One region of the Nonomuraea sp. NPDC049480 genome, then DNA from elsewhere that is predicted to be linked to it. Evidence: riboswitches for the same ligand, from Rfam matches in the RefSeq annotation. Region 1 holds a riboswitch; each other region holds the start of a gene.

What was found. Region 1 has a riboswitch for cobalamin ahead of ACIBX3_RS55065 (ribonucleoside-diphosphate reductase subunit alpha). Riboswitches for the same ligand answer to the same signal wherever they lie in the genome.
Region 2: it holds a riboswitch for cobalamin, as region 1 does, so the genes downstream of both, cobN (cobaltochelatase subunit CobN) here and ACIBX3_RS55065 (ribonucleoside-diphosphate reductase subunit alpha) in region 1, are expected to answer to the same signal.
Region 3: it holds a riboswitch for cobalamin, as region 1 does, so the genes downstream of both, ACIBX3_RS42600 (CbtB-domain containing protein) here and ACIBX3_RS55065 (ribonucleoside-diphosphate reductase subunit alpha) in region 1, are expected to answer to the same signal.

What each region holds. Positions count from the first base shown of each region.
Region 1 is NZ_JBITMD010000038.1:31,620-41,714, forward strand. Features, by position in the region: gene ACIBX3_RS55040 (N-acetylmuramoyl-L-alanine amidase) at 1-277, opposite strand, end outside; gene ACIBX3_RS55045 (hypothetical protein) at 490-765, shown strand; gene glmS (glutamine--fructose-6-phosphate transaminase (isomerizing)) at 782-2,602, shown strand; gene ACIBX3_RS55055 (SAM-dependent methyltransferase) at 2,663-3,442, shown strand; gene ACIBX3_RS55060 (tripartite tricarboxylate transporter substrate-binding protein) at 3,560-4,495, shown strand; cobalamin riboswitch at 4,500-4,695, shown strand; gene ACIBX3_RS55065 (ribonucleoside-diphosphate reductase subunit alpha) at 4,784-6,976, shown strand; gene ACIBX3_RS55070 (ribonucleotide-diphosphate reductase subunit beta) at 7,134-8,129, shown strand; gene ACIBX3_RS55075 (mechanosensitive ion channel family protein) at 8,186-9,220, shown strand; tRNA gene ACIBX3_RS55080 (tRNA-Pro) at 9,576-9,651, shown strand.
Region 2 is NZ_JBITMD010000020.1:141,017-151,111, forward strand. Features, by position in the region: gene ACIBX3_RS42535 (pyridoxamine 5'-phosphate oxidase family protein) at 1-134, shown strand, start outside; gene cbiE (precorrin-6y C5,15-methyltransferase (decarboxylating) subunit CbiE) at 131-1,348, shown strand; gene cobM (precorrin-4 C(11)-methyltransferase) at 1,345-2,088, shown strand; gene ACIBX3_RS42550 (cobalt-precorrin-6A reductase) at 2,126-2,857, shown strand; gene ACIBX3_RS42555 (precorrin-2 C(20)-methyltransferase) at 2,848-4,329, opposite strand; gene ACIBX3_RS42560 (precorrin-8X methylmutase) at 4,335-4,955, opposite strand; gene ACIBX3_RS42565 (precorrin-3B synthase) at 4,952-6,274, opposite strand; cobalamin riboswitch at 6,303-6,491, shown strand; gene cobN (cobaltochelatase subunit CobN) at 6,526-10,095, shown strand, end outside.
Region 3 is NZ_JBITMD010000020.1:154,192-164,286, reverse strand. Features, by position in the region: gene ACIBX3_RS42645 (DUF2207 domain-containing protein) at 1-1,552, opposite strand, end outside; gene ACIBX3_RS42640 (FAD-dependent monooxygenase) at 1,580-2,665, opposite strand; gene ACIBX3_RS42635 (TetR/AcrR family transcriptional regulator C-terminal domain-containing protein) at 2,771-3,676, shown strand; gene ACIBX3_RS42630 (alanyl-tRNA editing protein) at 3,761-4,495, opposite strand; gene ACIBX3_RS42625 (DUF2516 family protein) at 4,521-4,892, opposite strand; gene ACIBX3_RS42620 (hypothetical protein) at 5,013-5,432, opposite strand; gene ACIBX3_RS42615 (helix-turn-helix domain-containing protein) at 5,436-5,930, opposite strand; gene ACIBX3_RS42610 (M56 family metallopeptidase) at 5,991-6,896, opposite strand; gene ACIBX3_RS42605 (BlaI/MecI/CopY family transcriptional regulator) at 6,893-7,249, opposite strand; adenosylcobalamin (AdoCbl) riboswitch at 7,357-7,503, shown strand; gene ACIBX3_RS42600 (CbtB-domain containing protein) at 7,505-7,693, shown strand; gene ACIBX3_RS42595 (CbtA family protein) at 7,703-8,431, shown strand; gene ACIBX3_RS42590 (histidine phosphatase family protein) at 8,386-9,138, shown strand; gene ACIBX3_RS42585 (magnesium chelatase subunit D family protein) at 9,135-10,095, shown strand, end outside.

The DNA.
Region 1 (10,095 bases):
CGTCCCCGATCGCCGAGGCGGCCACGGGGATCGTGTCCACCAGGTGCATCGGCCCGTACCCGCCGGCGGTGCTCGGCCACCCCCCGTGCGCGTCCCATCGGGAACCCAGATAGGCGACCCCGAGCAGCACGCTCACCGGCACCCCGAACTCACGCGCGGCGGCGGCGAAATCGTCCTGCCGTCCCGAGGCGAGCGGCGTGGAGGCCCTCGACGCGAGATCCTCCCCAGGCGCGGTGAGCGCGCCGGCGGTCAAAATGGCGGCGAGCCAGAGGCGCATGACATCTCCCCGTAGAACGTCACGATGCGACTACTCAACGTAACGATTCCCAGAAAGGGATGTGTCAGACGGGTCAGATGAGACTCGTGAGGTTCGCGGCGGGACGTTTCAGGCGGGGCATGGGCCGCGCGGGCATCCTCTGGAGTTAAACCCTGCCCGATATCGGGCAGGATGTTGGCGTGTCTCGTTCCAGATGCGTAGTGTCCTCCTCTGTGTCCACGGCACGGCATCCTTACGAAGATCTCATCGCCCACCTCACCAGGACGAGCCCCCTCGGTCCCGGAGAGGCCGCCCGCGTGGTCGCCGACGTGCTGTCGTACTTCTCCGAGTCCACCGAGGAGTTCGTGCGGCGCCGCCACGGCGAGCTGAAGACGCGCGGGCGCACCAACGACGAGATCTTCCCCAGGATCGCCGCCGAGTTACGCGGCCGGCGGGTGGCCGCGCCGGAGCTGTCACTCCGACAGCTCCGCAGGATTGTCTACGGATAAAGCGGAGGAGACCTCGATGTGCGGAATCGTGGCCTACGTAGGCCCCAAGGACGCCGCGCCCATCCTGCTGGAGGGCATGGCGCGGCTTGAGTACCGAGGCTACGACTCGGCCGGGATCGTGGTGTCCAACAAAGGACTGAAGGTCCGCAAGTGCAAGGGCCGGGTGGCCGACCTGGCCAAGGTCGTGCCGGCCAGGTTCAAGGGCGGCCTCGGCATCGGGCACACCCGGTGGGCCACGCACGGCGTGCCGAGCGACGAGAACGCCCACCCGCACCTGTCGTCCGACCAGCGCATCGCGGTCGTGCACAACGGCATCATCGAGAACGCCGGCGAGCTGCGCGCCAAGCTGGTCGCCGACGGCGTCGAGTTCGCCTCCGAGACCGACACCGAGGTGCTCGCCCACCTGATCGCCAACGCGGTCGACGAGAACGACTCCCTCGAGGAGGCGGTCAGGAAGACGCTCAAGAGCATCGTCGGCACGTACGGCATCGCCGTCATCGACGCCGAGCGGCCCGGCGAGGTGGTCGTGGCGCGCAACGGCAGCCCGATCGTGCTCGGCATCGGCGAGAAGGAGATGTTCGCCGCGTCCGACGTGGCCGCCCTGGTCCGTTACACGCGCCAGGTCGTGCACCTGGAGGACGGCGAGCTGGCCGTGCTCAAGGCCGACGGCTTCCACACCTTCGCCAGCGACGCGCGCGAGACGGCCAAGGAGCCGCTGACCGTCGACTGGGACGCCGGCCACTACGACACCGGCGGTTACGAGCACTACCTGCTCAAGGAGATCTCCGAGCAGCCCGAGACGATCACCCGCACCATGAGCGGCCGCCTCGACGAGCGTTTCCACGTGGCGCACCTCGGCGGCCTGAACATGGACGCCCGCGAGACGCGGGGCTTCCGCCGCGTCAAGATCATCGGCTGCGGTTCCGCGTACTACTCGGGGCAGATCGGCGCGCAGCTCATCGAGGAGCTGGCGCGCATCCCGGCCGACGCCGAGCCGGCCAGCGAGTTCCGCTACCGCAACCCGGTCGTCGACCCCGACACGCTCTACGTCGCGATCAGCCAGTCGGGGGAGACGTACGACACGCTCGCCGCCGTACAGGAGCTCAAGCGCAAGGGCGGCCGGGTCATCGGCATCGTCAACGCCGTGGGCAGCGCCATCGCCCGCGAGGTCGACGGCGGCATCTATCTGCACGCGGGGCCCGAGGTCTCGGTGGCCTCGACCAAGGCGTTCAGCTCGACCGCGGTGGCGTTCGCGCTGCTGGCGCTGCACCTGGGCCGGGTGCGTGACCTGTCGCCGGCCGACGGGCGGCGCATCGTGGAGGGTCTGCGCCGGCTGCCCGGGCAGATCGAGGACATCCTCACCCAGAGCGACAAGATCGCCGAGCTGGCGCAGAAGTACGCCACGCACGCGAGCATGATGTTCGTCGGCCGGGTGCGCGGCTACCCGGTGGCCAGGGAGGGCGCGCAGAAGCTCAAGGAGATCTCGTACGTGCACGCCGAGGCTTACCCGGCCAGCGAGCTCAAGCACGGCCCGCTCGCCCTGATCGGCCCCGACATGCCGACGGTCGCGGTCGTCCCCGACGACGAGCTGCTCGACAAGAACCTCACCACGCTCGGCGAGATCCGCGCCCGCGGGGGCCGGGTGCTCATGGTGGGCCACCGCGAGCCGGAGGCCAAGCTGGCCGACGACGTCATCGTGATCCCCAAGAACGAGATCGAGCTCGACCCCATCCTGCTCACGATCCCGCTCCAGTTGCTCGCATACCACGCGGCGGTCGCGCTCGGCCGCGACGTGGACAAGCCGCGTAATCTCGCCAAGAGCGTTACGGTCGAGTAATTGACGTCAATTCAGCCTCAAACCTCGTTATCCGGCTGAAGACGACATAAATTCAATACTGTGCGGCAGTTCGACCAACAACGGCCCAATCTCGCACGCATGTACGACTACATGCTCGGCGGGAAGGACAACTTCGCGGTCGACCGCCAGGCCATCGAGCAGCTCGCGGAGCTGATCCCGGAGGCGGTCCCGCTGGCCCGCGCCAACCGGGCCTTCCTTCAGCGCGCCGTGCGCTACGTGGCCGCCGCGGGCGTTCGCCAGTTCCTCGACTTGGGCAGCGGGCTGCCGACCCAGGGCAGCGCGCACGAGGTCGCTCCCGTTGCCCGGGTCGTCTATGTCGATCACGACCCCGTCGTGGCCGCGCACTCCAGGGCCCTGCTCGGTGATCCGAGCAGGGCGGCCTTCGTCGAGGCCGATTTCCTCGACGCCGACGACGTGCTGGCCAAGGCCGGAATGTTCCTCGACCTGGACAAGCCGGTCGGGGTGCTGCTGGTGTCGATCCTGCACTTCGTGCCCGACTCGGCGCGGCCGCAGGAGGCGGTGGCCCGGCTGCGCGAGCGGGTGGCGCCGGGCAGCCACTTGGTGATCAGCCACGCCACCACGATGGGCCGCCTGGACGACGACGAGCGCGCCCGGGGCGCCAACCGCGGCACGTCCACGTCCGCCGCGGGAGCCGACCGCACGCCTGCCGAGATCCGCGCCTTTTTCGGAGACTTCGCGCTGGACCCGCCGGGGCTCGTACAGGCTGTCGACTGGCGGCCTGACCGGCCCAAATTGGTGGGGGACTGGTCGCTGCCGTCGTCGCTTATGGCGGGCGTGGCAAAAAAACAGGCCATTTGATCAAATAAAGCGCGATATTTCGGGCGCGAGGCTTGGCGTGACGCGCATGTGTATCTCTCTGTAATGCGTAAATAACTTAGGGTAAGGGGGAACTCGCGAAGCTCGGGGGAGAGGCACATGCGCCGTCGGCGGTTCTTCGCATGGGGGCTCGGCGCGGCCGTGTGCGCGGCCGGCTGTGGAGTGGAGCACGTCACCGGCCTGCGCGCGGCGTTCTCGATCAACCCGGGCGGGCGCCGCTGGAGCAAGGTCGGGCAGGCGTTCGTCAGCGCGGCCCGCGCGGCCGGATACGAGACCGCCGCCGGCACGAAGATCACCGTGACCGGCCTGCCCGCCCTGGCCGCCGCCGAGCTGAACAACGGCCAGACGCTCCTCGACGTCACCACCCCGCTGTCCAGGCTCGCCGGCGAGGTCGAGGTCGTCGTCGTGCCCGCGAACTCCCGCTTCAAGGACTTCGACGCGTTCGGCGCCCACCTGCTCGCCCGGCCAGGGCAGACACTGCTGGCCGGCGGGCCGCAGGGGGAGCCCGCCCACCTGCTGTTCGGCCTGATCGCCAAGGGGCTCGGCGCCGACACCAGGCAGGTCGACTACACCGGCTACCCCAGCAGCCAGGAGGCCGTGGTGGCACTGCTGTCCGGCAAGGCCGCGGCCGCCGCCGGGCCGTTCGCCGACTGGCGCGAGAGCATCGCCGGCGGCCGGGTGCGGGCGCTGGCGGTGTCCGCGGCCGGCCGGGTCCCCGGCCTCGACGCGCCGACGCTGCTGGAGTCCGGCGTGCGCGTCGACTTCGCCGACTGGTCGGGCGCCTTCGGCCCCGACGACATGCCGGACGAAAGCCGTGAGTCGGCCGTCCGCATGTGCGAGGCCGTGACCGGCTCTCCCGGCTGGCAGGCTGCCTGCCGGGCGGCCGGGTGGGTCTCGATCCCGCTCGGCGGCGACGACTTCGTGCTGTGGCTCGCCTCCGAGGCCGAGCGCACGCGTGCCGTGCTGCGGGACCTCGGGCTGGTCGACGCGACCAAGGCCACAACATGCGGGACTGGTTGCGGGAACGGCCACTAGATGTAGGATCCTGATCGTCGCTGGTTCGCCTCCTGGAGGCGGAGCAAAAGGGAACCCGGTGCGATTCCGGGGCTGCCCCGCAGCGGTGAGCGGGAACGACCGCCGTCATGAGCACTGGAGCGATCTGGGAAGCGACGGCCAGTAGGAGCCATTGAGCACGCCCGCGAGCCCGAAGACCTGCCAGCGGCGTGACTGTCCATGGCCTCGAGGGAGGGCCGGGGGAGCGCCGCGGCTTGCCGCCTGCTCTCGCGTGCCCTCGCCAGGCAAGAGCTCGCGAGGAGAGAGCACGTGACGCAGGTCGTTGAGGAGGCGCAGGCCGGGGCCGCAGGAAGGTCGCAGGCCGACCGCCGGCTGGCCATCGAGGAGGCCGCCGCCCGGGTGATCGCCGATCCCGCCAACTCCCGGATCGCCGCCCGGCTCCTGGCCGAGGAGATCGCCGACGAGGCGGCCGGCCACGGGGTGCGGTCGTTCTCCGAGTCGATCGCCGCCACCCACGCGGCCGGGCTGATCCAGGACGGGCTGGCCGCGTTCGTCGCCGCGCACGCCGCCGAGCTGGACGCGCTGGTGTCGGAAGCGGCCGACGGCCGGTTCGAGTACTTCGGCCTGCGCACCGTCTACGATCGCTACCTGCTGCGCCACCCCGAGACGCGGGCGGTGCTGGAGCGGCCGCAGCACTTCTTCCTGCGGGTGGCCTGCGGCCTGTCGGAGACGGTGGCCGAGGCCGCCGAGCTGTACGCGCTGATGTCCACGCTGTCGTACCTGCCCAGCTCGCCCACGCTGTTCAACGCGGGCGCGCGCCGGCCGCAGCTGTCGTCGTGCTTCCTGCTCGACTCGCCGCGCGACGAGCTGGAGGCGATCTACGACCGGTACGGCCAGGTCGCCCGGCTGTCCAAGTACGCCGGCGGCATCGGCATCTCCTGGACCCGGGTGCGCTCGCGCGGCTCCCTGATCCGCGGCACGAACGGCCACTCCAACGGCATCGTCCCGTGGCTGCGCACGCTCGACTCCTCGGTCGCGGCGGTCAACCAGGGCGGGCGGCGCAAGGGCGCGGCCTGCGTCTACCTGGAGACGTGGCACGCCGACATCGAGGAGTTCCTGGAGCTGCGTGACAACACCGGCGAGGACGCCCGCCGCACCCACAACCTCAACCTGGCCAACTGGGTGCCCGACGAGTTCATGCGCCGGGTGGAGGCCGACGAGGTCTGGTCGCTGTTCGACCCGCAGGAGGTGCCCGACCTCACGGACCTGTACGGGGACGCCTTCACGGCGGCGTACCGGGCCTATGAGGCCGATAAGCGATATGTCCGGCAGATCCCCGCGCGGACCCTGTACGGCCGCATGATGCGCACCCTCGCCCAGACCGGCAACGGCTGGATGACGTTCAAGGACGCCGCCAACCGCACCTCCAACCAGACCGCCCGCCCCGAGAACGTCATCCACCTGTCCAACCTGTGCACCGAGATCCTCGAGGTCACCAGCGACGCCGAGACGGCCGTGTGCAACCTCGGCTCGGTCAATCTGGCTGCTCACCTGGCCGGCGGGGACCCAGGTGAGGGCATGGACTGGGAGCGGCTGCGCCGCACCGTGCGCACGGCCGTGCGCTTCCTCGACCGCACCATCGACCTGGGCTTCTACCCGACGCCCGAGGCCGAGGCGGCCAACAAGCGGTGGCGGCCGATCGGGCTCGGCGTGATGGGACTGGCCGACGTGTTCTTCACGCTGCGGCTCCCGTTCGACTCGCCGCGGGCTCTCGCGCTGTCCACGCGGATCGCCGAGGAGATCGCGCTGGCCGCGTACGACACCTCGGCCGACCTGGCCGCCGAGAGCGGCCGGCACCCGTCGTACGCCGACACCCGCGCGGCCGGCGGCGTGCTGCATCCCGACCACTACGCGGGCAGCACGCCGTCCTGGGACGCGGTGCGGGCGAAGATCGCCGTCACCGGCCTGCGCAACTCGCTCATGATCGCCATCGCGCCGACCGCCACGATCGCCTCCATCGCCGGCTGCTACGAGTGCATCGAGCCGCAGGTGTCCAACGTGTTCAAGCGCGAGACCCTGTCCGGCGAGTTCCTGCAGGTCAACCGCTACCTGGTGGCCGACCTGCAGGAGCGCGGGCTGTGGACGCAGCGCATGCGCGACGACATCAAGCGGGCCGACGGCTCGGTCCAGCCGATCCCCGGCATTCCCGACGATCTCAAGGTCCTCTACCGGACGGCGTGGGAGCTGCCGCAGAAGGTGCTGATCGACCTGGCGGCGGCGCGGCAGCCGTACATCGACCAGTCGCAGTCGCTCAACCTCTTCATGGCCAGCCCGTCGATCGGCAAGCTGTCCTCGATGTACGCCTACGCGTGGAAGAAGGGCCTGAAGACCACCTATTACCTGCGCTCACGCCCCGCCACCCGCATCGCCCAGACCACGGTCCAGGCGGAGGCGGTCGCCTGCTCCCTCGAGAACCCGGAATCCTGCGAAGCCTGCCAGTGACCGCTTCACCGAAGAACGCGGCCCACGACGCGCTCGTAACGGCGCGCACCCCGTGAGCCTTCACGACCGGCCATGACAGACCCCCGCCCCGTGCGGCGCGTGCGGTGACCTCGGCCGGCCGTAAACGAAGAATGTTTTTGATCTTTGAGGAGAAGCGTTGCTGCTCGACCCCGGAATGGACCTGACTCTCCGCCCGATGCGTTATCCGGACTTCTACGAGCGTTACCGCGCCGCCATCCGGAACACGTGGACGGTCGAGGAGGTGGACCTGCACACCGACCTCGCCGACCTGGCCAAGATGACCGCGCAGGAGCGGCATCTGATCAACCGGCTGGTCGCGTTCTTCGCCACCGGCGACTCCATCGTCGCCAACAACCTCGTGCTCAACCTCTACCAGCACGTCAACGCCCCGGAAGCGCGCCTCTACCTGAGCAGGCAGCTGTTCGAGGAGGCCGTGCACGTGCAGTTCTACCTGACTCTGCTCGACACCTATCTCCCCGATCCCGACGAGCGGGTGAAGGCCTTCGCCGCCATCGAGCACATCCCCTCGATCAGGAACAAGGCGGAATTCTGCTTCAAGTGGATCGACGCGATCAACGGGCTGGAGCGGCTGGAGACGGCGGACCAGCGCCGCCGGTTCCTGCTCAACCTCATCTGCTTCGCCGCCTGCATCGAGGGCCTGTTCTTCTACGGCGCCTTCGCGTACGTGTACTGGTTCCGCTCCCGGGGCCTGCTCGGCGGGCTGGCCACCGGGACGAACTGGGTGTTCAGGGACGAGTCCATGCACATGGAGTTCGCCTTCAGCGTCGTGGACACGGTGCGGGCCGAGGAGCCGTCGTTGTTCGACGACGAGCTGGGCAAGCAGGTGACCGGCATGCTGGAGGAGGCCGTGGCCGCCGAGCTGGCCTTCGCCGAGGACCTGTGCGGCGACGGCATGCCCGGAATGGGCGCGGACCAGATGCGCCGGTATCTTGAGTACGTCGCCGACCAGCGCCTGGCCCGGCTCGGCCTGCCCCGCCGCTACGGTTCCGCCAACCCCTTCGCGTTCATGGAGCTTCAGGACGTGCAGGAGCTGGCGAACTTCTTCGAACGTCGTGTATCTGCTTACCAAGTGGCGGTTGAGGGCAATGTGACCTTTGACGAAACATTCTAGACATTGGGGGCATAAGCGTGCAGTCTCCAGCGGACTGGCCGATTCTCGTGATATCCGTGATCGGATCGATCCTCCTGGTTGAAGTGGTGCGGCGGATGCTGAACAGGGCCGGGCGCAAGTTCGCGCTCGCCCGGCATCTGGTGGAGCACTGCACGTGGCCCGCGTTCACGGTCGCCGCCATGGTGGCGTTCAACCTGGTGTTCGGGCCGGGCATGTTCGGCGACTCGCCGTCCGAACGCAGCCTCGCCGGCACGGTCGAGCGGGTGCTCGGCCTGGTCATGATCGGCGCGGTCACCTGGTTGATCATTCAGGCCGCGTACGCGCTGACGGACGTCGTGCTCGAGCGGCTTGTGCAGGTCGAAGGCGAGCGCAACCGGCGGGCGCGGCGGATCAGGACGCAGATCGCGCTGGTCCGCCGGGTCGCCGCCGCCGTCATCATCGTGGTCGCGGCCGGCGCGATGCTCTTCTCCTTCCCGCAGGTGCGGGCCCTCGGCGCCGGGCTGCTCGCCTCGGCCGGCATCGCCGGCGCCATCGTCGGCATCGCCGCCCAGCCCACCATCGGCAACATGCTCGCCGGGCTTCAGCTCGCCTTCAGCGACGCGCTGCGCCTCGACGACGTGGTCGTGGTGGAGGACGAGTGGGGCAGGGTCGAGGAGCTCACGCTCACGTACGTGGTGCTGCGCCTGTGGGACGAGCGGCGGCTGGTCCTGCCGGTCAACTATTTCACCCAGACCCCGTTCGAGAACTGGACCAGGCATGGCAGCCGGGTGCTCGCCGTGGTGTTCCTGCGCGTGGACTGGTCGGTGCCCGTGAAGAATCTGCGCGAGGCGCTGTACGAGTACCTGCAGGGCAACCCGCTGTGGGACCAGAAGGACTGGACCCTCCAGGTCACCGAGGTGCTGCCGAACGGGCTCATCGAGCTGCGTGCCCTCATGAGCGCCGCCGACTCGGCGTCCGCCTGGGACCTCAAGTGCGACGTACGCGAGTTCCTCGTCGACTACGTCCGGGACAACTACCCCGAGGCCCTGCCCCGCTTCCGCGTCGAAACCCCGGAAACCCGCGCCGGCGTGCCCCTCGACCGCACGCCGTAACCATCACCTGCCTCTGCCTCTGCCTCTGCCTCTGCCTCTGCCTCTGCCTCTGCCTCTGCCCCTGAGCCGCCAGAGCCGCCAGACGGTGACACCCGCGAGCACGATCACCCCGGCCATGATCCGCCGCCGTTCTTCCCCCAATAAATATGTGGCATGCGCGCCGATCATCCGTTTACCGTAGACATTGTCCAACGACGAAGAAGGAACGCGGAAGGAAGGCGGCGAAGTGCGCGACCTGAGCATCACCCGACCGCTCGCGGCCCTCCCTGAGCTGCCGCGGAGGCTTTCCGGATAATCCCCAAGGATTTCAGGAAAGCCGTCTCGAAATATCCGAGGCGGCTTGTTTCATTCATGACCGAGTGTGGGGGAGTTTGGTCACCCCGCCTGCCTTGGGAGCAGGAGCATCGCAGGTTCGAATCCTGCCACTCGGACGACGGCCCTGAAAGAAAAGGGCCGCGGGTCACGGCCTGGCCGACGGGAATGGCGCCCCCCGGCCGGACCCAACCCTCACCCCGGGCACGGCCCACGCCAGCCAGGCCCGGGGTCCAGCCGCTCCAGCCCGTCCGGTCGTCCGGGCCGTTCTTGCAGGAGTGCCAGGCGATCGTCTGCATCGTCGTCTGCCTGTTCCGTGATCGGCGTGCTCCGCGCGGGCGGCGCGGGGCGCGGCTGGAAGGCCGCCGAAGAACGCTATGACTGGCGCATCCGGCGGTCATCGCCACCGCGACCGAAATCGGCCGCCCGTATCTCCTTCGCGCGGCAGATCCGTACCAGGCCTCACGACAGAGACTGCCTCCCGTGGAGCCCGGTGTCGATGCACGGCCCTCTGCGTTGCTGGATGACTAGGTGAGCGACTACGTGTCCCTGAAGATCTGGTC
Region 2 (10,095 bases), on a different contig from region 1:
CCGTGCTGCGTACCGAGCCGGAGCAGGTGGCGGACGCCGAGCGCCGCTACGCCGCCCGCTACAAGCCGCCCCGGCCCAACCCGGCGCGGGTGGTGGTGGAGATCCAGGTGACGCGCGTGCTGGGCAACGTGTGATCACCGTCGTCGGCATCGGGGCGGACGGCTGGGACGGGCTGTCCGCCGGGGCGCGGCGGGCGCTGGAGGCCGCCGAGGTGCTCATGGGGTCCGCGCGGCAGCTCGACCTCGTGCCCTCCGCCGCCGAACGGGTGGCGTGGCCGTCGCCGCTGCTCCCGGCGCTGCCCGGGCTCGTGGAGCGGTACACCGGGCGCGAGGTGTGCGTGCTGGCCAGCGGCGATCCGATGTTCTACGGCATCGGCTCCACGCTGGTGCGGCTGCTGGGTGCGGCGCGGGTCCAGGTGATCCCGCATCTGTCGTCGTTGTCGCTGGCGTGCGCGCGGCTGGGGTGGCCGGTGGAGCAGGTGGACGTGGTCAGCCTGGTGGGGCGTCCGCCGGCCGCGCTGAACGCCGCGATCCTGCCCGGGCGGCGCGTCCTCGTGCTGGGGGCCGGCCCGTCTCTTGTCGCGGGACTGGTGATCGGGCTCGGGTACGGACCGAGCCCGATGACGGTCCTGTCGGATCTCGGCGCGGCATCGGAGTCGATCCGGGGAGGAACGGCCGAGGCGTGGGCCGGGATCTCGTCGTCCGAGGCGGGCACCGTGCCGTCCGCTCTGAACGTGATCGCCCTCGAGTGCGTCGCCGGTCACGGCGCCGAGCCGCTCGCCCGCGTTCCCGGGCTGCCGGACGCGGCGTTCGAGCACGACGGGCAGCTCACCAAGCGGGAGGTCAGGGCCGTCAGCCTGTCGCGGCTGGCGCCGCTGCCCGGGGAGCTGCTGTGGGACGTCGGCGCGGGCGCGGGCAGCATCGCCATCGAGTGGATGCGCAGCCACCCCTCGAACGCCGCCGTGGCGGTCGAGAGCCGGGCGGACCGGGCCGCCGCCGTCCGCCGCAACGCCGACCGGCTCGGGGTGCCGTCGTTGCGGGTCGTGGAGGGCAGGGCGCCCGAGGCGCTGGCGGGGCTGGCCGCGCCGGACGCGGTGTTCGTCGGCGGCGGCGCCACCGTGCCCGGGATGCTGGAGACCTGCTGGGCGGCGCTGCGGCCGGGCGGCAGACTCGTGGTGAACGCCGTCACCGTGGAGTCGGAGGCCGTGCTCGCCGCTTGGTACGCCAAGCTCGGCGGCGATCTGGTGCGCCTGGCCGTGCAGCGGGCCTCGCCCGTCGGCGGGTTCACCGGCTGGCGGGCCGCGATGCCCGTGACCGTGTGGTCGATCACCAGGGAGGACGTGCCGTGACCGTGTACTTCATCGGGGCGGGCCCCGGCGCCGCGGACCTGATCACGCTGCGCGGGCTGCGGCGGCTGGAGTCGTCGCCGGTGTGCCTGTACGCGGGCTCGCTGGTGCCCCGTGAGCTGCTGGAGTCCTGCCCGGCGGGGGCCAGGCTGGTGGACACGGCGAACCTGACGCTGGACGAGATCGTGGCGGAGCTGCTCACCGCGCACCGCGCCGGGCTGGACGTGGCGCGCCTGCATTCCGGGGACCCGTCGGTGTTCAGCGCGGTGGCCGAGCAGATGCGCAGGCTGGACGCGCTCGGGGTGCCGTACGAGGTGGTGCCGGGGGTGCCGGCGTTCGCGGCGGCGGCGGCCGCGCTGAGCAGGGAGCTGACCGTGCCCGGCGTCGGCCAGACGGTCATCCTGACCCGCACGTCGGCACGGGCCACGCCGATGCCCGAGGGCGAGGACCTGGCCACGCTGGGCGCGAGCCGGGCCACGATGGTGCTGCACCTGGCCGTGCAGCGGATCGACGCGGTGGTGGCGGAGCTGCTGCCCGCGTACGGGTCCGACTGCCCGGTCGCGGTGGTGGCGCGGGCGAGCCGGGCCGACGAGGTCGTCCTGCGCGGCACGCTGGCGGACATCGCCGGGAAGGTCCGAGAGGCGGGGATCCGGCGGACGGCCGTGATCGTCGTCGGGCGGGTGTTGTCGGCGTCGCAGTTCCCCGACAGCCATCTCTACAGCTCGGAGAGGGCACGGGCATGAGGCGGGTCCTGAGCCCGGGAACGCGCGGGATCATGGCGTGAAGCGGGTCCTGATCCTGGGTGGCACGGCCGAGGCGCGGGCGCTGGCCGCCGAGCTGATCGCCGATCCCGGCGTCCACGTCGTGTCGTCGCTGGCCGGGCGGGTGAGCAAGCCGCGCCTGCCGGTGGGCGAGGTGCGGCAGGGTGGGTTCGGAGGGGCGGCCGGGCTGGAGGCTTTCCTGGCCGGCGAGAAGATCGACGCCATGGTGGACGCCACCCACCCCTTCGCGGCGCGGATGACCGCGTCGGCGGCCGAGGCGGCGGCGAGGTCGGGCGTGCCGCTGCTGGTCCTGCGCCGGCCGGGCTGGCAGGAGGGGCCGGGAGACTCCTGGCAGCGGGTCGCGTCCCTGCACGAGGCCGCGGCCCGGTTGCGCGCCCCGATGCGGGTGTTCCTCACCACCGGGCGGCGGAGCCTGCCGGTCTTCACGGGGCTGCCCGGCGTGTGGCTGCTGGCCAGGTCGGTCGATCCGCCGGAGCCGCCGGTCCCGGACGACGTCCACGTGCTGCTCGACCGCGGTCCCTACACCGTCGACGGCGAGCTGGCCCTCATCCGCGAGCACCGTCTGGACGTGCTGGTCACCAAGGACAGCGGCGGCCGGCTGACCGCCGCCAAGCTCGTCGCCGCCCGCGAGCTCGGCCTACCGGTGATCATGGTGAACCGGCCGCCGCTGCCGCCCGGCGTCCGGCTGGTGGACACCGTGGCGGCCGCGGCCGCCTGGGCTCAGGAATAGCGGCGCGGCGTGTAGACGACGCCGCGATCCGTCACCTTCGTCGTCGACGACCCGACGATCAGCAGGCAGCGCATGTCCACCTGCGAGGTGTCCAGCTCGCCGAGCGTCGTGACGGTGACGCTCTCCTCGGCCCCGCCCACGTCGCGTCCGATCACCACGGGTGTGCCGGGGTCGCGGTGTTCGAGCAGCACGTCCCGGGCCGCGCCGAGCTGCCACGTACGGCTGCGCGAGGCCGGGTTGTACAGCGCCAGCACCAGATCCGCCCGCGCCGCGGCGGCCAGCCGATCGGCCACCACCTCCCACGGCTTGAGCAGGTCGGACAGCGACAGCACGCAGTAGTCGTGGCCGAGCGGCGCACCCGCCCTGCTCGCCACCGCCTGGGCCGCGGTCAGCCCGGGCACGATCCGCACCGGCACGTCGGGGAACCCGGCCGCCGCCTCCTCCAGCACCGCGCTGGCCATCGCGAACACGCCCGGATCGCCCGACGACACCACGGCCACCCGCGCGCCGCCCCTGGCCAGCTCAAGCGCGTGCCTGGCGCGCTCGGCCTCGACCCGGTTGTCGGTGCGGTGGCGGCGCTGTCGCGGGTTCGGCGCCACCCGGTCCACGTACGGGCCGTACCCGACCAGGTCGGTCGCCGCCGCCAGCGCCTCCTGCGCCTCCGGCGTGAGCCACGGCCGACCCGCCGGGCCCAGCCCCACCACGGCCACCTCGCCCCGCCCCTCCGTCGCCGGCGGCTCGGCGACGAAGGTCCGCTCGGCCGGGCTGGCGAGCAGGGCCAGCGAGAAGTACGGGACGCCGTCGGGGTCCACGTCCTTGAGCGGCGCGACACGCTCGGCGCCCATGGTGGCGCGCTCGACGTACCAGGCGTCGTCCAGCCGCCCGGCCTCCGCCAGGGCGTCGCGGACCTTCTCGAACGTCCTGCCCAGCTTCAGCACCGCTGCCGAGTCGGTACCGCGCAGCCGCTCGGCCAGCGCCTCGGCGGGCAGAGTGCCCGGCAGCACGGTCAGCACCTCGTCCCGCTCCACCAGCGGCCGTCCCAGCACGGCGGAGGCGGCGCTGACCGAGGTCACGCCGGGCACCACCTCGGTCGGGTAGCGGTGGGCGAGCCGCTTGTGCATGTGCATGTAGGAGCCGTAGAACAGCGGGTCGCCCTCGCTCAGCACGACCACGGTCCGGCCCGCGTCCAGGTGCGCGGCCAGGCGTTCCGCGCAGTCGGCGTAGAAGTCGTCGAGCGCGCCCTGGTACCCGCCGGGGTGGTCGGTGGTCTCCGTGGTCAGCGGGTAGAGCAGGAGCTCCTCGATCTGGCCTTCCCGCATGTACGGCAGGGCGATCGAGCGGGCGATGCTGCGGCCGTGCCTGGCGGCGTGGTACGCGATCACGTCCGCCTCGCCGATCAGCCGGGCCGTCTTGACCGTGACCAGCTCCGGATCGCCCGGGCCCAGTCCGACCCCGTACAGCCGTCCCGTCATCGCCGTCACTCCGTTTCGTTCGCGATGGCGTTGACCGCCGCCGCCGTCATCGCACTGCCGCCGCGGCGCCCGTGCACCACCAGGTATTCCAGGTCGCTGTCCGCCAGGGCTCGCTTGGACTCGGACGCGCCGATGAAGCCGACCGGCACGCCGAGCACCGCCGCCGGCCGGCCCGCGCCCTCGGCGACCAGTTCCAGCAGCCGGAACAGCGCGGTCGGCGCGTTGCCCATGGCCACCACCGCGCCGTCCAGGCGGTCGCGCCACAACTCCAGGGCGGCGGCGCTGCGCGTGGTCCCGAGGCGTTCGGCCAGCTCAGGCACTCGTGGATCTTGTAACGTGCACACGACGTCATTGGCTGCCGGCAGCCTCCGTCTGGTCACGCCGGATGCGACCATCATGGCGTCGCACAGGATGGGCGCGCCGCCACGCATCGCCGCGCGGGCCGCGGACACGACCTGGGGCGACCAGGCGAGGTCGGTGACGAGGTCGGTCATGCCGCAGGCGTGGATCATCCGTACCGCGACCTGGGCCACGTCCGGGGGCATCCCGGTGAGATCGGTCTCAGCGCGGATGGTCGCGAACGAGCGCCGGTAGATCTCGGCGCCGTCGCGGATGTAGTCGGTCACTGATGCCTTTCCTCGTATCCGGTGGCGGTGGCCACCATCTGGACGACCCGGCCACGCGGGAGCCCGCACCGCCGCTCGCAACCGGCCCAGTGCACGGGTGCCGGGGGCGGGCCGTCCAGAGCCGCCACCCAGCGCCTTGCGTCCTCCTGCACGTCGGCCAGCGATTTCGCGCATCCGGGACGGCCGGTGCACGCGCTCACCCCGGCCCAGGGCGATCCGGGGTCGGTCGCCAGCCCGGCCGTCTCCAGCGCCTGTGCCGCCCGGTCCGCTGCCGTGGGTGCCAGGTCCAGCAGCACGACGGTCCGCCACGGGGTGAACCGGATGGGCACGCCGTCGCCCGTGGAGGCCGCGCCGGTCGAGTCGCCCGCCTCGACGCCGGACGTGGGCGCGGCCGCCTGGTCGGCGGACGTCGCCGCGTCGGCGATGGCGTGCGCCTGGGCGGGGGAAAGGCGCCCGAGCGGCACCACGGCCTCCAGCGCCACGCGGCCGTCCTGTTGCGCGATGCGTCCCGCGTGCCGCTCGAACGCCCCCGGCCCGCCGTCCTGAGGCGGTCGTGCCGATGCGGCGGGCCGGGGGTTCGGGTCCGCATCCGCCTGCGGGCGGGACACGGTGCCGGTGGCGCGGAGGCGTTCGGCGATCCGGGCCCCGCCGTCCTCCAGGTCCGCGATCCGCCACGCCGCCCGGTCGCGGTCGGAGAGCCCGCGTTCCCGCTCGTCGAGGAAGACCTCGGCGGCGGCGATCAGGTGCTGGACCGCTGATCCCACCGGCACCGTCAGGCCGGCGTCGCAGCCCGCGAGCAGCAGCCGGCCGCCCGTGGCCCCAGGCATGAACGTGACGTCGGCCCCGAGAGCCCGCGTGTCCCCCGTCCCGTCGTCCACCGCGAACAGGAACCGCCCCGGCAGCTCAGCCAGCCGGGGCCGCGCGCACAAAGCCAGGTCCAGGGCCTCCACCAGGGGCTGCGTGCCCAGGAGCCCGATGCGGCCGCCGAGTGGCGAGGCGACGATGTTGCGTACGCGCTCGTGCGCCGCCGACGGCAGCAGTCCCGCGGCCGCGATCCGCTCGGCGAAGGCGGCCGGCGATCGCAGTCCCCGCACCTGGACGTTCGCCCGAGACGTCAGCTCGATCACGCCTGAGCCCAGGTCCACAGCGCAGGACGCCAGCTCGCGGAGCTGCCCGGCGGAGATCGCGCCGCCGGGCAGGCGGACGCGGGCGAGAGGCCCGTCGGCGGCCTCGTGCACCTGGAGCGCGCCGGGGCAGGCGTCGGGGCGCGCACGCCCGGCGGTTCCGGATATGTCGGCTTCTATGTCGGCTATGGACACGAAGAGGATGCTAACGCCAGTTCTGGCGGGGGTCTCTTCTGTCGTAGGCTCCTCGGTAGACGATGGCAAAGGGAGGAAGCCGGTGCGAATCCGGCGCGGTCCCGCCACTGTGACCGGGGAGCGAACCCCACCGCAGGCCACTGCCCGGCGACGGGCGGGAAGGCCGGGGTGAGCGGCGATCCGGGAGCCAGGAGACTCCTGCCGTCGCAACACCCGCGACCGGGGCGAGGACCCCGAGGGAGGATTGCGCCGTGTCTGGGGACACCCGTACCGTCCTGCTGCTCTCGACCTCCGACACCGACCTGCTGAGCGCCCGCGCCAGCCGTGCGGCCTACCACCTCGGCAACCCGGCCAGGCTGGACCCCGATGACCTGCCCGGCCTGCTGGAGGGCGCCGACCTGGTGGTGGTGCGCCTGCTCGGCGGCCGCCGCGCCTGGGCGGAAGGGCTCGACGCGCTGCTGGCCGGGCCTCGTCCCGTCGTGGTGCTGGGCGGCGAGCAGGCGCCGGACGCCGAGCTGATGGAGCTGTCCACGGTGAGCGGCGGCGTCTGCGCCGACGCGCACGCGTACCTCGCGCACGGCGGGCCCGCCAACCTGGCCGAGCTGCACGCCTTCCTGTCGGACACCGTCCTGCTGACCGGGCGTGGATTCGCGCCGCCCGCGCCCACGCCCTCCTGGGGGCTGCTGGAGCGCGAGGCGAGGTCGCGGCGGGGACCCGTGATCGGCGTGCTGTACTACCGGGCGCATCACATGGCGGGCAACACCGCGTTCGTCGAGACGCTCTGCGCCGCCGTCGAGGAGGCGGGCGGTCAGGCGCTGCCGGTCTTCTGCTCCTCCTTACGGACCGCCGACCCCGAGCTGCTCGACACGCTGCGGGCCGCCGACGCGCTGGTGGTGACCGTGCTCGCGGCGGGCGGCTCGCGTCCGGCCACCGCGGGCGCGGGCGGCGACGACGAGGCGTGGGACGTGGGCGCGCTGGCCGCGCTCGACGTGCCGATCCTGCAGGGGCTCTGCCTGACCACCAGCCGGCAGGCGTGGAACGAGAACGACGACGGCCTCTCACCCCTGGACGCCGCCTCGCAGGTGGCCATCCCCGAGTTCGACGGGCGCATCATCACCGTCCCGTTCTCGTTCAAGGAGATCGATCGGGACGGGCTGACCGTCTACGTCGCCGACGCCGAGCGGGCTGCCCGGGTGGCGGGCATCGCGGTGCGGCACGGCCTGCTCAGGCACACTCCGCCTGCCGAGCGGCGGCTGGTCGTGATGTTGTCGGCGTACCCGACCAAGCACTCCCGGGTGGGCAACGCGGTCGGCCTGGACACCCCGGCCAGCACCGTACGCCTGCTGGCCCGGCTCGCCGAGTCGGGCTACGACCTGGGCGAAGGCTTTCCCGGCGTGGCCGAGCAGGACGGTGACGCGCTCATCCACGCGCTGATCGCCGCGGGCGGCCAGGACCAGGACTGGCTGACCGAGGAGCATCTGGCGGGCAATCCGGTACGCATCTCCGCCACCTCGTACGAACGCTGGTACCGAACCCTCCCCGACGACCTCCGAGCCGAGATCGAGCGGCACTGGGGACCGCCCCCGGGCGAGCTGTTCGTCCACGACGGCGACATCGTCCTGGCCGCGCTGCGGGCCGGGAATGTGGTGGTGATGGTGCAGCCGCCGCGCGGCTTCGGCGACAACCCGATCGCGATCTACCACGACCCCGACCTGCCGCCCAGCCACCACTACCTGGCCGCCTACCGCTGGCTGTCGGCCGAATTCGCGGGCTCCGGCGCGCACGCGATGGTGCATGTGGGCAAGCACGGCAACCTGGAGTGGCTGCCGGGCAAGTCGGCGGGCATGTCCGCCTCGTGCGGCACCGACGCGGCCATCGGCGACCTGCCGCTGATCTACCCGTTCCTGGTGAACGACCCGGGCGAGGGCACGCAGGCCAAGCGGCGGGCGCACGCGGTGCTGGTGGACCACATGGTGCCGCCGATGGCGCGGGCGGAGACGTACGGGGACATCGCCCGGCTGGAGCAGCTCCTGGACGAGCACGCCTCGATCGCCGCCATGGACCCGGCCAAGCTGCCCGCGATCCGGGCGCAGATCTGGACGCTGATCCAGGCGGCGCGGCTCGATCACGATCTGGGGCTGGCGGATCGGCCGCACGACACCGAGTTCGACGATTTCCTGCTGCACGTGGACGGGTGGCTGTGCGAGGTCAAGGACGCGCAGATCCGCGACGGCCTGCACGTGCTCGGGCAGGCGCCTGCCGGTTCGGTCCGGGTGGATCTGGTGCTGGCGATGCTGCGGGCCAGGCAGATGTGGGCAGGCCGCGAATCCCTCCCCGGCCTGCGCGAGGCCCTCGGGCTGGCCGAGGACGGGACGGCCGGGGTCGCGGTCGTGGACCGGGCCGAGGCGACCGCCCGCGCTCTGGTGGAGGGGATGGAGGCGCGGGGATGGGCGGTGGAGGCGGCGGCGGAGGTCGCCCGCACCGTCGGGGCGCACCCCGACGCGGATGAGGCTCCGGACGGCGCGGCCGGGCTTGCGGAAGGCGGCGCCGCCGAGCGGGTGGAGCTCGTGACGCGGATTCTCGCCTTCGCCGCCGCCGAAGTCGTCCCGCGCCTGGCCCGTACCACCGACGAACTGGATAACGTCCTCCATGCCCTGAACGGCGGGTACGTGCCGGCCGGGCCGAGCGGATCGCCGCTGCGCGGCCTGATCAACGTCCTGCCGACCGGCCGCAACTTCTACTCGGTCGACCCCCGGGCGGTGCCCAGCCGCCTGGCCTGGGAGACGGGCCAGGCGATGGCGGATTCGCTGCTGGAGCGCTACCGCGCCGACACCGGCGACTGGCCGCGTTCGGCTGGTTTGTCCGTCTGGGGCACGAGCGCGATGCGCACGGCGGGCGACGACGTGGCCGAGGTGCTGGCCCTGCTGGGCATCCGCCCCGTATGGGACGAGGCGTCACGCCGGGTCACGAACCTGGAGCCGATCCCGCTCGCGGAGCTGGGCCGCCCGCGGATCGACGTGACGGTCCGCATCAGCGGTTTTTTCCGCGACGCGTTCCCGCACGTGGTGGCCATGCTGGACGACGCCGTACGGCTGGCCGCCGGGCTGGACGAGCCGCACGAGGACAACTACGTACGCGCCCACGTGGCCGCGACCGGCGGCGACGAGCGCCGGGCGACGATGCGGATCTTCGGATCGGCCCCGGGCGCGTACGGGGCCGGCCTGCTGCCGCTGATCGACAGCCGCAACTGGCGCGACGACGCCGACCTGGCCGAGGTGTACGCCGTGTGGGGCGGCTTCGCCTACGGCCGCGACCTCGAGGGCGTGGCCGCGCGCCCGCAGATGGAGGACGCCTACCGCAGGATCGCCGTGGCGGCCAAGAACATCGACACCCGCGAGCACGACATCGCCGACTCGGACGACTATTTCCAGTACCACGGCGGCATGATCGCCACCGTCCGCGCGCTCACCGGCAGGAGCCCGGCCGCGTACGTCGGCGACAGCACCCGCCCCGACGCGGTCCGCACCCGCACCCTTTCGGAGGAGACGTCACGCATCTTCCGCGCCAGAGTGGTCAACCCGCGATGGCTGGCGGCGATGCGGCGGCACGGGTACAAAGGCGCCTTCGAGCTGGCCGCGACCGTGGACTACCTCTTCGGCTACGACGCCACGACGGGTGTGGTGGCGGACTGGATGTACGACAAGCTCGCCGAGACGTACGTGCTCGACCCCGAGAACCAGGAGTTCATGGCCCGGTCGAACCCGTGGGCGCTGCACGGCATCGCCGAACGCCTCCTGGAGGCCGCCGAGCGCGGCATGTGG
Region 3 (10,095 bases), on a different contig from region 1:
TGAACGTGCGCATCGAGCCGGCGAACTTGGACAGGTCCCACTCCGCGGGCCCGTGGTACCAGTAGAGGTTGTCGGTCTGGTTGCCGTTGCCGGTCACCGAGGCGACCACGCGTGACCAGTGCTCCACCCCGTCGAAGATCACGGCGTAGGGGAGGTAGCGGGAGAACAGCTCCACTCGGTGCTGCTCGGGGATGTTGCCCAGCTCGCCGGAGAACAGGTATTGGCGGAAGCCCAGCGTGTGCGCCAGCGCCGCCGAGCCCTTGGCGGTCTTGGCCGGCATGTACTGCCCGCCGACGGCCAGCGCGCCGCCCGCGATGATCACCGCCAGGCCGAGCAGCCCGTACGTCGTGAACCACGCCAGCGCCACCGTGGCCAGCAGGCCCACGCCGATCAGCACCACGCCGATCGTGGTCCACCTGGTGCGTTCGGTGTCCGGGCGGCGGGCGAACCAGCCCTGCTTGACCACGTCGGTGTACAGAGCGTCGCGGACCTTGCCCAGGTGGGCCGCGAACGAGCCGGACAGCTGCGACAGCAGCACCGCGTCCCGGCCGTCGAAGATGGCGTCGTAGAGCGCGCGCTCGTACGCCAGGAGCGTGTTGACGGGCGCGTTCGGCAGCCTGACCAGCATCCAGTCGGGCGCGTCGTACGTCTGGCGGGGCTGCTCGTCGATGCGCAGGTAGCCGCGCACCGCGAGGTCCACGATCGTGGCGGTCACGTCGACCACGTCGGCCTGCTCGTCCACGAGCGTGCCGATCTGTCCGGGACGCACCCCGTCGGGCGGGGTGAAGTGACCGTTCTGGACGGGATCGACGGCGCCCTTCTCGTGGTCCGCGATCCTGGCGTCCCGGCCGCGTGTCCAGTAGAGCAGGCCGACGCCGCCGAGCAGCAGCACCAGCAGGCCCGCCAGCGCGCCGCCGGTGACGGTGTCGAGGGTGAACGCGGCCGCCAGCGAGAAGCGCTTCTCCAGGATGGGGGCGCCGCCGCTGGAGCCCTTCGGGTATCCGACCACGACGGTCAGGGCCTGGCCGGGCGCGATGTTCTCCTGCTCGAAGTCGGCCTGGGTGGCGGAGTGGTCCATGGAGGCCGCCGTGCAGCCGATGGCCGAGGTCAGCTCTCCGGCGAAGCAGGACAGGTTCTGCACCTGGCCGGGGCCGTCCACCTTGACGGTGGCCTTGGCGACCTGCTGGTTCCAGCCGTTGACCGCGAACCAGCGCAGCTCTTCGACGCCGCCCGAGGTCGTCACCGTGCCCTTGACGTCGTACTCGACGGTCTGGCCCGTCACGGTGAGCACGTCGCCGTCGAGAGTGCCGCCCTTGACGTTCGAGATCTGGTAGACGCGGTCGTAGCTGTCGTCGTACCGCGTCCGGGTCATGAACGTCCGCTTGAGACCGCCCGACGCCCCGCTGATCTTCTCGACCACGTGCAGGGTGCCGTCCTTGCGGAGGGTCAGCGTCACGTCGTCCGTGATCCCCGCCCCTGCTGCCACGGCGGGGGTGGCGATCAACGCCAGAGCGGTGGCCGCCATGGCGGCCATCGTGCGTCTGATACCCATGGCGGGAAATCGTATCGGTTCGTCCCCCTAGAGGGTGATGCTGTTCGCGGCCGCTTGCACGCTCTCCGGTGCGGCGCCCTGACCGGGGTTCTCGAGCGCGAGCGCCTGGTTCTTGGCCACGAACGGGCGCATGCGCTCCTCGTACCGGTCGAACGCCGTGGCGGGGTCCGCGCCGAGCTCCTCCGCCAGCACATAAGCCCCCACCATGGCCAGGCTCGTCCCCTGCCCGGACAGCGGCGAGGCGCAGTAGCCCGCGTCGCCGACCAGCGTCACCCGGCCGGTCGACCAGCGCTCCATCGTCACCTGGGCCATGGTGTCGAAGTAGAAGTCGTCGGCCTTCCACATGGCCTCCAGCAACCTGGGGCCCTCCCAGCGCATGCCCGCGCAGTGCTCCTGGATGAGGCCCTTCTGCTGCTCGACGTCACGGTGGTCGTAAGCGATGGGACCGGCGGAGAAGCCCAGGTTGACCCGCATCACGGCCGGGTCCCTGTCGCCGAAGACGGCGCCGCCCACGCCGTCCTCGTAGTGCCAGGTCTGCCAGTGGTCCAGACCGAGGAAGTTGTCGGCGGTGAAGATGGACACGTACATGCCGAGATGCCGCAGGAAGCGCTCCTCCGGGCCGAAGGCCAGGCTCCGCACGTTGGAGTGCAGGCCGTCGGCGCCGATCACGTAGTCGTAGCGGTCCTGCCCGCCGCTCTCGAACGACACGTCCACACCGTCGGCATCCTGGGCGAGCGTGGCGATCGAGTCCCCGTAGCGGTAGTCGGCGTCGGTCGCGCCGATGAGGATCGCGTTCAGGTCGTCGCGCATGATCTCGACGTCCGGGCTGTCGAAGCGGCCGCCGCTGAGCGTCTCCTCGGTGCTGCGCATGATCTCATTGCCGTCGCCGTCCACCATGGACATGCCCCGCATGGTCGTCCGCAGGGCCCTGACCCGCTCCAGGACGCCCATCCGGTCGGCCACTGTCAGCGCGGCGCCCCTGATGTCGATGGCCTGGCCGCCCTTGCGGGGAGCCGGGGCCCGCTCGACGACCGTCACCTCGTACCCGTGCCGTCCCAGCCAGTAGGCCAGGACCGGACCACCGACGCTGGCGCCGGAGACGAGAACCTTCATGAGTTGCTCCTTCGTTGACGTTGTACGCAGAACTGAATGTACGCCGTACATACAGCAGGTAGCAACGGTATGCTGAGTCAATCTGTACTAGTACAGGAGGTCCATGTGAGCACCCCGCCCTACGCGCGCATCGCGGGCGACATCAAACGGCGCATCGCCGACGGCAGGCTGCGGCCCGGCGACCGGGTGCCGTCCACCAGACAGCTCGCCAGGGACTGGGACGTCGCCCTGGCCACCGCGGCCAAGGCGCTCACGGTCCTGGCGCAGGAGGGGGTCGTGGTCGCGGAGCCCCGGGTCGGGACGGTGGTGGCGGAGCCACGCGGAAAGGCGGCGCGACGTCCGGAAATATCCGGATATGCCGTGACGAGGGAGCGCATCGTGCGGGCGGCCATCGAGATCGCCGACGCCGAAGGGCTCTCCGAGGTGACCATGCGCGGCCTCGCCGAGCGGCTCGGGATGGCCACCATGTCCCTCTACCGCCATATCGGCAGCAAGGACGACCTCATCCTGCTGATGGTCGACACGGCGATCGAGGACTTCCCGCTCCCCGCGGACCCGCCGCCAGGGTGGCGGGCCGCGCTGGAGACGACCGCGCGCCTGCAGTGGGCCGCCTACCGCAGGCACCCGTGGCTGGCCGGGGTCACCTCGCTGATGAGGCCGCTGCCCTCGGCCGGCCTGATCAAGCACACGGAGTGGGCCATGGCGGCGCTCGCGGGCACCCGCCTCGACGCCACGACCAAGATGCACCTGCAGATCCTGGTCTACAGCTACGTCCAGGGCATCGCCGCCAACCTCGAGTTGGAGCGGCGGGCCCGCGCGGCCACGGGGCTCACCGACGAGGAGTGGATGAGCGCGCAGGAGGACCGCATGCGGGCGATCAGCCAGTCGGGACGCTACCCCGCCTTCGCCGAGTTCCTGGAGGACTTGGGCGAGTTCGATCTCGACCTCGACCGGCTCTTCGAGTTCGGGCTGCGCCCGCTGCTCGACGGGCTCGCCGGGCTGATCGACTAGGTGGGATACGTCTTGAGCGTGATGGCGTCGGCCGCCTCCCGGATCGGCTGCGTCAGCTCTGGAGGACGGCCGGCAGGCGTCGCACTAGTCGGAGATCTGGATCCGCAGGCGGCGGAAGCCGCGGCCCTTGCTCTCGATCTTGGCCACCTTGATGTGGCCGATCTGCTTGGTGGAGGCCACGTGGGTGCCGCCGTCCGCCTGCGTGTCCAGGCCGACGATGTCGACGATGCGCACGTCCTGGACGGTCTCCGGCACCAGGTTGGTGGCGGTGCGGATGATGTCGGGGATGGCGAAGGCCTCGGAGCGGGGCAGCACCTTCACGTCGATGCGCCGGTCGGCGACGATCTCGGCGTTGCAGGCCTCCTCGACCGCCTCCTTGAACCCCGGGGGCACCTCGGGCAGGTTGAAGTCCATCCGCGCGCTGAGCTCGTCCATGTTGCCGCCGGTGACCAGGCAGCCGTAGTCCCTGAACACCACTCCGCACAGCACGTGGAGGCCGGAGTGCGTACGCATGAGGGCCGAGCGACGCGCGTCGGCGACCGCGCCCTCGACCACGGTGCCCACCGGCGGGATCGGGTCGCCTTCCGCCGGGATGAGGGAGAGGTCGTCGCCCTTGCGCACCCCGACGATGCGGGTCTCCACGCCCTGCCAGATCAGCACTCCGTGGTCCGCCGGCTGGCCGCCGCCCCCGGGGTAGAAGGCGGACTTGCTGAGCACGATCCCTTCGGGCGTCGCGTCCAGCACGACGGCCTCGAAGTCGCGGAGGCCCTGGTCCGACAGTTCCAGCCGTTGGGTGCGTCCGTGGAGGTCGTAGGTCATGTCCGCAGCCTAGATGCTCCGGCGATCACCAGGGGCCGTACGGGCCGCTGTTGCCCCGGCCCATGCCCTTGACGGCGGGCTTGACGTCGACGATGTAGACGGTGGCGGCGATGACGGCCAGGATCGAGAACAGGCCGAGGCCGATGCCGATGAACTGGGGGTTGCCCATGGCCAGGGCGATCAGGAAGGCATCGAAGTACATCCACGCGCCCGCACCGGAGAACAGCGTCGCCAGGCCCGTGATGAGCAGCCAGAGATTCTTCTTCAGCTTGCCCGCCGAGATGAAGGCGTTGCCCGGCACGCGCACCGCGTGCACGAAAGCGTAGATCGACATGCCGAAGATGACGGCGGCGAGCACCATGAAGAGAAGGTTGAAGACGCCGTTGATCATGCTCATGTTGTCAGCTCCGCCCAACGCGCAATGAATCGGTCCCCAGCCTAATAGGAGCGACCGGCAACCGGGCAACCCGAAGCGAAAAGGCCCGCCTCCACAGGAGACGGGCCTTCCCGTTCGACCTCAGGCCTTGGCCTTGGGGGTGCGGGTCGTGCGCGTGGTCTTCTTGACGGGCTCGGCGACGGGCGGCTCGGCGGCCTCCGACACTTCCTCAAGCTCCAGCGCGGCCTCGCCGGTGGCCTGGCTGACGACCTTGCGGCCGCGCGAGGCGAAGTCCTCGTAGACCTCGGTGGCCTTGTGGGTCAGCTGGTCGGCGTACTCGCGGGCCTTCTCGGGGAACTCCCTGGCGAAGCCCTCGGCCTTGTCGGCGGCGGCGCGGGTGCGCTCGGGCAGCTCCCTGGTGAGCTCGAAGCGGCGGGACTGGAGCTTGCGCAGCTGCTCGGGCAGCTCGCGCAGCTTCTCGACGGCGTAGTCGCCGGCGCCTGCGACCGCGTAGAACGGCTTGGACTCGGTGAGCTTCTTGACCTCGGTGGCGAGCGTCATGGGTTAACCTTCCTTGGTTTCCTGGGTGACGTTGCCGTTGCTTGGGGTCGCCGCGAAGGGCTCAAGAGCGGCGAGAAACTCCTCGGGCAGCGGCTGTTCGTCGTCCGGTTCGGAGTCGTGCTGAGGGCGGGCGTTCTGGGAGGTCTGCTCGTCCTCGGCGCGCTTCTCCTTGCGGAACGACTCATAAATGTCGATCAACACCTGGCGTTGCCGCTCGGTGAGATCCGTGTCGGCCCTGATCGCACTGATCACGTCGCTGGGCGGTTCGCGGTCATCGATGAGACCCGCCTGCACGTAGAGCGCCTGCGAGGAGATGCGCAGACCCTTGGCGATCTGGTTGAGGATCTCCGCGCTCGGCTTGCGCAGCCCGCGTTCGATCTGGCTGAGGTAGGGGTTGGAGACCCCGGCAGCCGCGGCGAGCTGGCGCAGCGAGATCTTCGCCTGCTGCCGCTGCTCACGGATGTACTCGCCGATCGAACCGACTTTGGGTAGTGCCATACCCATAGTCTGCCTCCCGCTGCTTGCAATTGCAAACGCGGTGGTTAACTGCAGCAAGCATTAGACCTGGATAATCCAGAGGAACGTCGCAGCGGTGACCAACATCACAGAGAGCGCGATATATCCGTAACGCACGGACGCGGCCAGCTCAGGACCCGGCTTGACCAGGCGATCCACCCGGGCCATGACGTTGTGGGCGTGCACGCCCAGCATGCCGTGGGGAGTCGGCATGGCCCCGGCCGTGCCGAACCTGAGCAGCGCCGTGGCCAGCCGCCGCGGCGAGCAGTAGCGGCGGGCGCGGTCGTCGGCCGCCATCTCGATCAGCAGCTCCACCTGCGCCTGTGCGTCGGCCACGACCTTCGACCAGGGAAGTGCCCGGCGCAGCGCCGCGAACGGCAGCAGGACCAGATCATGCCGCTCGCGTACGTGCGCGACCTCGTGCGCCAGCACCGCCGCCAGCTCGTCCTGCGACAGCAACTTCCGCGCGCCCTCGCTGACGACGACCTGCGAGCGCAGACCCGGCACGCAGTACGCGGCCGCGCTCGGGTGGTCGAGCACCCGCACCCCCGGCATGGCGGGGTCGTCGTGGGCGATCAGCGCGAGCAGCATGCGGTGCCGCCGCCGAGCCCGCAGCGCCTGCACGCCGGCGGTGAGCAGCACCACGATCAGCACGGCGAGCGCGGTGATGCCCGCGATCATGGCCAGCACGTGCAGGGCGTCCCAGCGGGCGAGCGGCGTCTCACCGCGCGCGAACGCGATCAGCCCCATCAGCACGCCCATGTCGTACGGCTGGACCGCGTACGCCAGCATCGCGCCCGTCGTCGCCAGCCCCCAGGCCACGCCCAGGGACTGCCAGAGAATGATGGCCAGCCGGGGCGCGCGCGAGGTCCACCGGGCCGTCGTGAAACGCCAGGAGCCAACCGCGCACGCCGTGGCGAGCGCTGCCAGCGCCACTGCCGTGATCACTCTTCCTCCAGCTCCGTGAGGGCTCTGCGCAGAATCTCCGCCTCCGGGCCCGACACGGCCTGGGCGAAGCGGGTGAGGGCGGCCGACCGGTCGCCCGTCAGATCCAAGGCTTCAAGCATAAGCTCGGCGATGTACGCGTCGCGGCTTTCCGCCGGCTCATATCTCCACGCGCGGCCGTCGCGGGTCCGCTGCAGGAATCCCTTGCGGGTGAGGCGATCGAGGACGGTCATCACCGTGGTCGGGGCGAGGTCGCGGTCGGCGATGAGCCTTCCGACCTCGCGGGCGGTCAGCGCACCGCTCTCCGCCCAGAGAATGTCCATGATGCTGCGCTCAAGCTCGCCAAGACCCTTCACGTCCTTCAGGGTAGCTCTACAAAGCGTCGAGCTGATATCCGGGTGCTCGATATCACAGGCTCGCCGCCGGGGTCACGTCATTGACGCTAACAGGAGGAAGGGATACATTCCGGAAGATTTCACGGTTGTCCAAGGGAAATCCGGTGAGATGCCGGTGCGGACGCGCCACTGTATCCGGGACGTTGATCCCGGGAGCCAGGTCGCTTGGCCGGCCGTGACCTCGTTGCCGGGACGCGTCATCCCAGAGGAGGCTGTATGAGTGGCCTGTCCACTCCGACCACGATTCCCCTTTTCCGCCTGCGGTTGTGGCTGCTCGCCGTGCCGGTGCTGCTGCTGATCGCCTACTTGGTGCTGATGGACAACGGAGCCATCTCGCAGACAGGCGCCTACCTGCATGAGCTCATGCACGACGGGCGCCACCTGCTCGGCGTGCCCTGCCACTAGGCGCGCTTTGTGATACGCACCCTGCTGGTCAGGGGCCTGCTCCTGGGCCTTCTGGCCGGCCTGATCGCGGGCGCCTTCGCCTTCGCCTTCGGGGAACCGCGGGTGGAGAGCGCGATCGCGCTGGAAAACGCCGGCGCGGATCACGCCCTCGGCGGGGAGGCTCACGAGCACGGCGAAGAGGCGCTCGTCTCCCGGCCGGTGCAGCGGGCCGGGCTCTTCCTCGCCACCGGCCTGTACGGGCTCGCCGTGGGCGGGGTCTTCGCCCTGGTGTACGCGGCCCTGCGCGGGCGGGTCGGCCCCCGGTCGGAGGGTGGGCTGGCGCTCGCCGCAGCGGGGACGGCCTTCGCAGCGGTCATCCTCATACCGTTCCTGAAATATCCAGCCAACCCGCCCGCCGTCGGCGACCCCGACACCATCAACGACCGGACCCTCCTGTACGTCGTGATGATCGCCGTCGGCCTGGCCGCGACGGCGATCGCCGTGGCCACCGCCCGGCACGTCACGGCAGGGCCCTGGGCCAGGTGGAGCGCGGCCGTCGCAGCCTTCCTCGTGCCGGTGGCGGCGGCGTGGTGGCTGCTCCCGGCGGTCGACGAGGTGCCCGACGGGTTTCCCGCCACGCTCCTGTGGGAGTTCAGGCTCGCCTCGCTCGGCACGCAGCTGGTCTTCTGGACGGCGCTCGGCGTGTTGTTCGGATGGGCGAGCGAACGGGCGGCGCGCCGTTCCGCCCCGATGAGTTGAGCGGGGTGCTGTTCGTCCGGCATGCGACCACGGCGGCGATGCGTGCTGCCTGCTTTCCCGCCGGTGACGAGGACGCCGACGCGGCGAGCCTGGCCAGAGCCGCCGCTGTCCTCGCGCCGCCGACCGGTTCCTGGGCGGCCGGCGCCGGGGTGGCCGATGTCGCGGTGGCCGGTGACAGCGTGGCCGGTGACAGCGTGGCCGGTGACAGCGTGGCCGGTGCCGGCGCGGTGGCGTGGGTCGCGCCTGCGGCCGCCGCGCGGCAGACCGCCGCGGCCGCAGGCCTGGTGGCGGGCGTGGTTCCGGCCCTCGCGGAGGCGGACTGCGGACGGTGGCGCGGGCTGCCGTACGAGCAGGTCGCCCGGGAGGAGCCGGACGCGCTGGCTCGGTGGCTGGCCGACCCGCACGCGGCGCCACACGGCGGCGAGAGCCTGGCCGACCTGGCGGCGAGGGTGGCGAGCTGGCTCGACTCGGTGTGCGCCCAGGACGAGGCGGTGGGTGTCGCGCCCCAGCGTGCTCCGGGACGCGGCGGCCCCAAGGCGGTCGTGGTCTGCGATGTTGGCGTCATCCGGGCGGCGCTCGGCCATGCCCTGGGCCTGGAACCGTCCCGTACCGCCCGTTTCGATCTCGCGCCGCTGTCCGTGACCGAGCTGACCGCCACGCGCGACGGCTGGCGGGTCGCCCACGTCAACCGGAAGGTCCTGTTTTGATCGTCACGTATCCGTTCAGCGCGGTCGTCGGGCTCGGCGACCTCAAGCTGGCCCTGGTGCTCAACGCGGTCTCGCCGCGGGTGGGCGGCGTACTCGTACGCGGTGAGAAGGGCACCGCCAAGTCCACCATCGTGCGTGCGCTGGCCGCCCAGCTCCCCGCCGTGACGGTCGTGCCCGGGTGCCGGTTCGCCTGCGACCCCGGCGCGCCGGACGGCGGATGCCCGGACGGCCCGCACGAACCCGGAGTACAGGGGCTCGGCCGTCCGGCCGCGCTGGTGGAGCTGCCGGTCGGGGCGTCCGAGGACCGCCTGGTCGGCTCGCTCGACGTGGAACGGGCGCTGACGGAGGGGGTGAAGGCGTTCGAGCCCGGCCTGCTGGCCGCCGCCCATCGCGGCGTGTTGTACGTGGACGAGGTCAACCTGCTCCACGACCACCTCGTGGACCTGCTGCTCGACGCGGCCGCCATGGGGATCTGCTACGTGGAACGGGAGTCCGTGTCGGTACGGCACGCCGCCAGGTTCCTGCTGGTCGGGACCATGAACCCGGAGGAGGGCGAGCTGCGGCCGCAGCTGCTGGACAGGTTCGGGCTGACCGTCGAGGTGAAGGCGTCCAGGGATCCCGGGGAGCGCGCGGAGGTCGTGCGGCGGCGGCTGGCCTTCGACGCCGGCCCTGAGGCGTTCGCGGCCCGGTGGACGGCCGAGGAGTCGGCGCTGGCGACCAGGATCGCCCAGGCCAGGGCCCGGGTGCCCGGCGTACGGCTGCCGGACGCGCGCCTGCGGCAGATCGCCACGGTGTGCGCCGCGTTCGAGGTGGACGGGTTGCGGGCCGACCTCGTCACGGCCAACGCCGCCATCGCTCACGCGGCCTGGTCGGGCCGGGACGTGGTGACCACCGATGACGTACGCGCGGCGGCCCGCCTGTCGCTGCCGCACCGGCGCCGCCGCGACCCGTTCGACG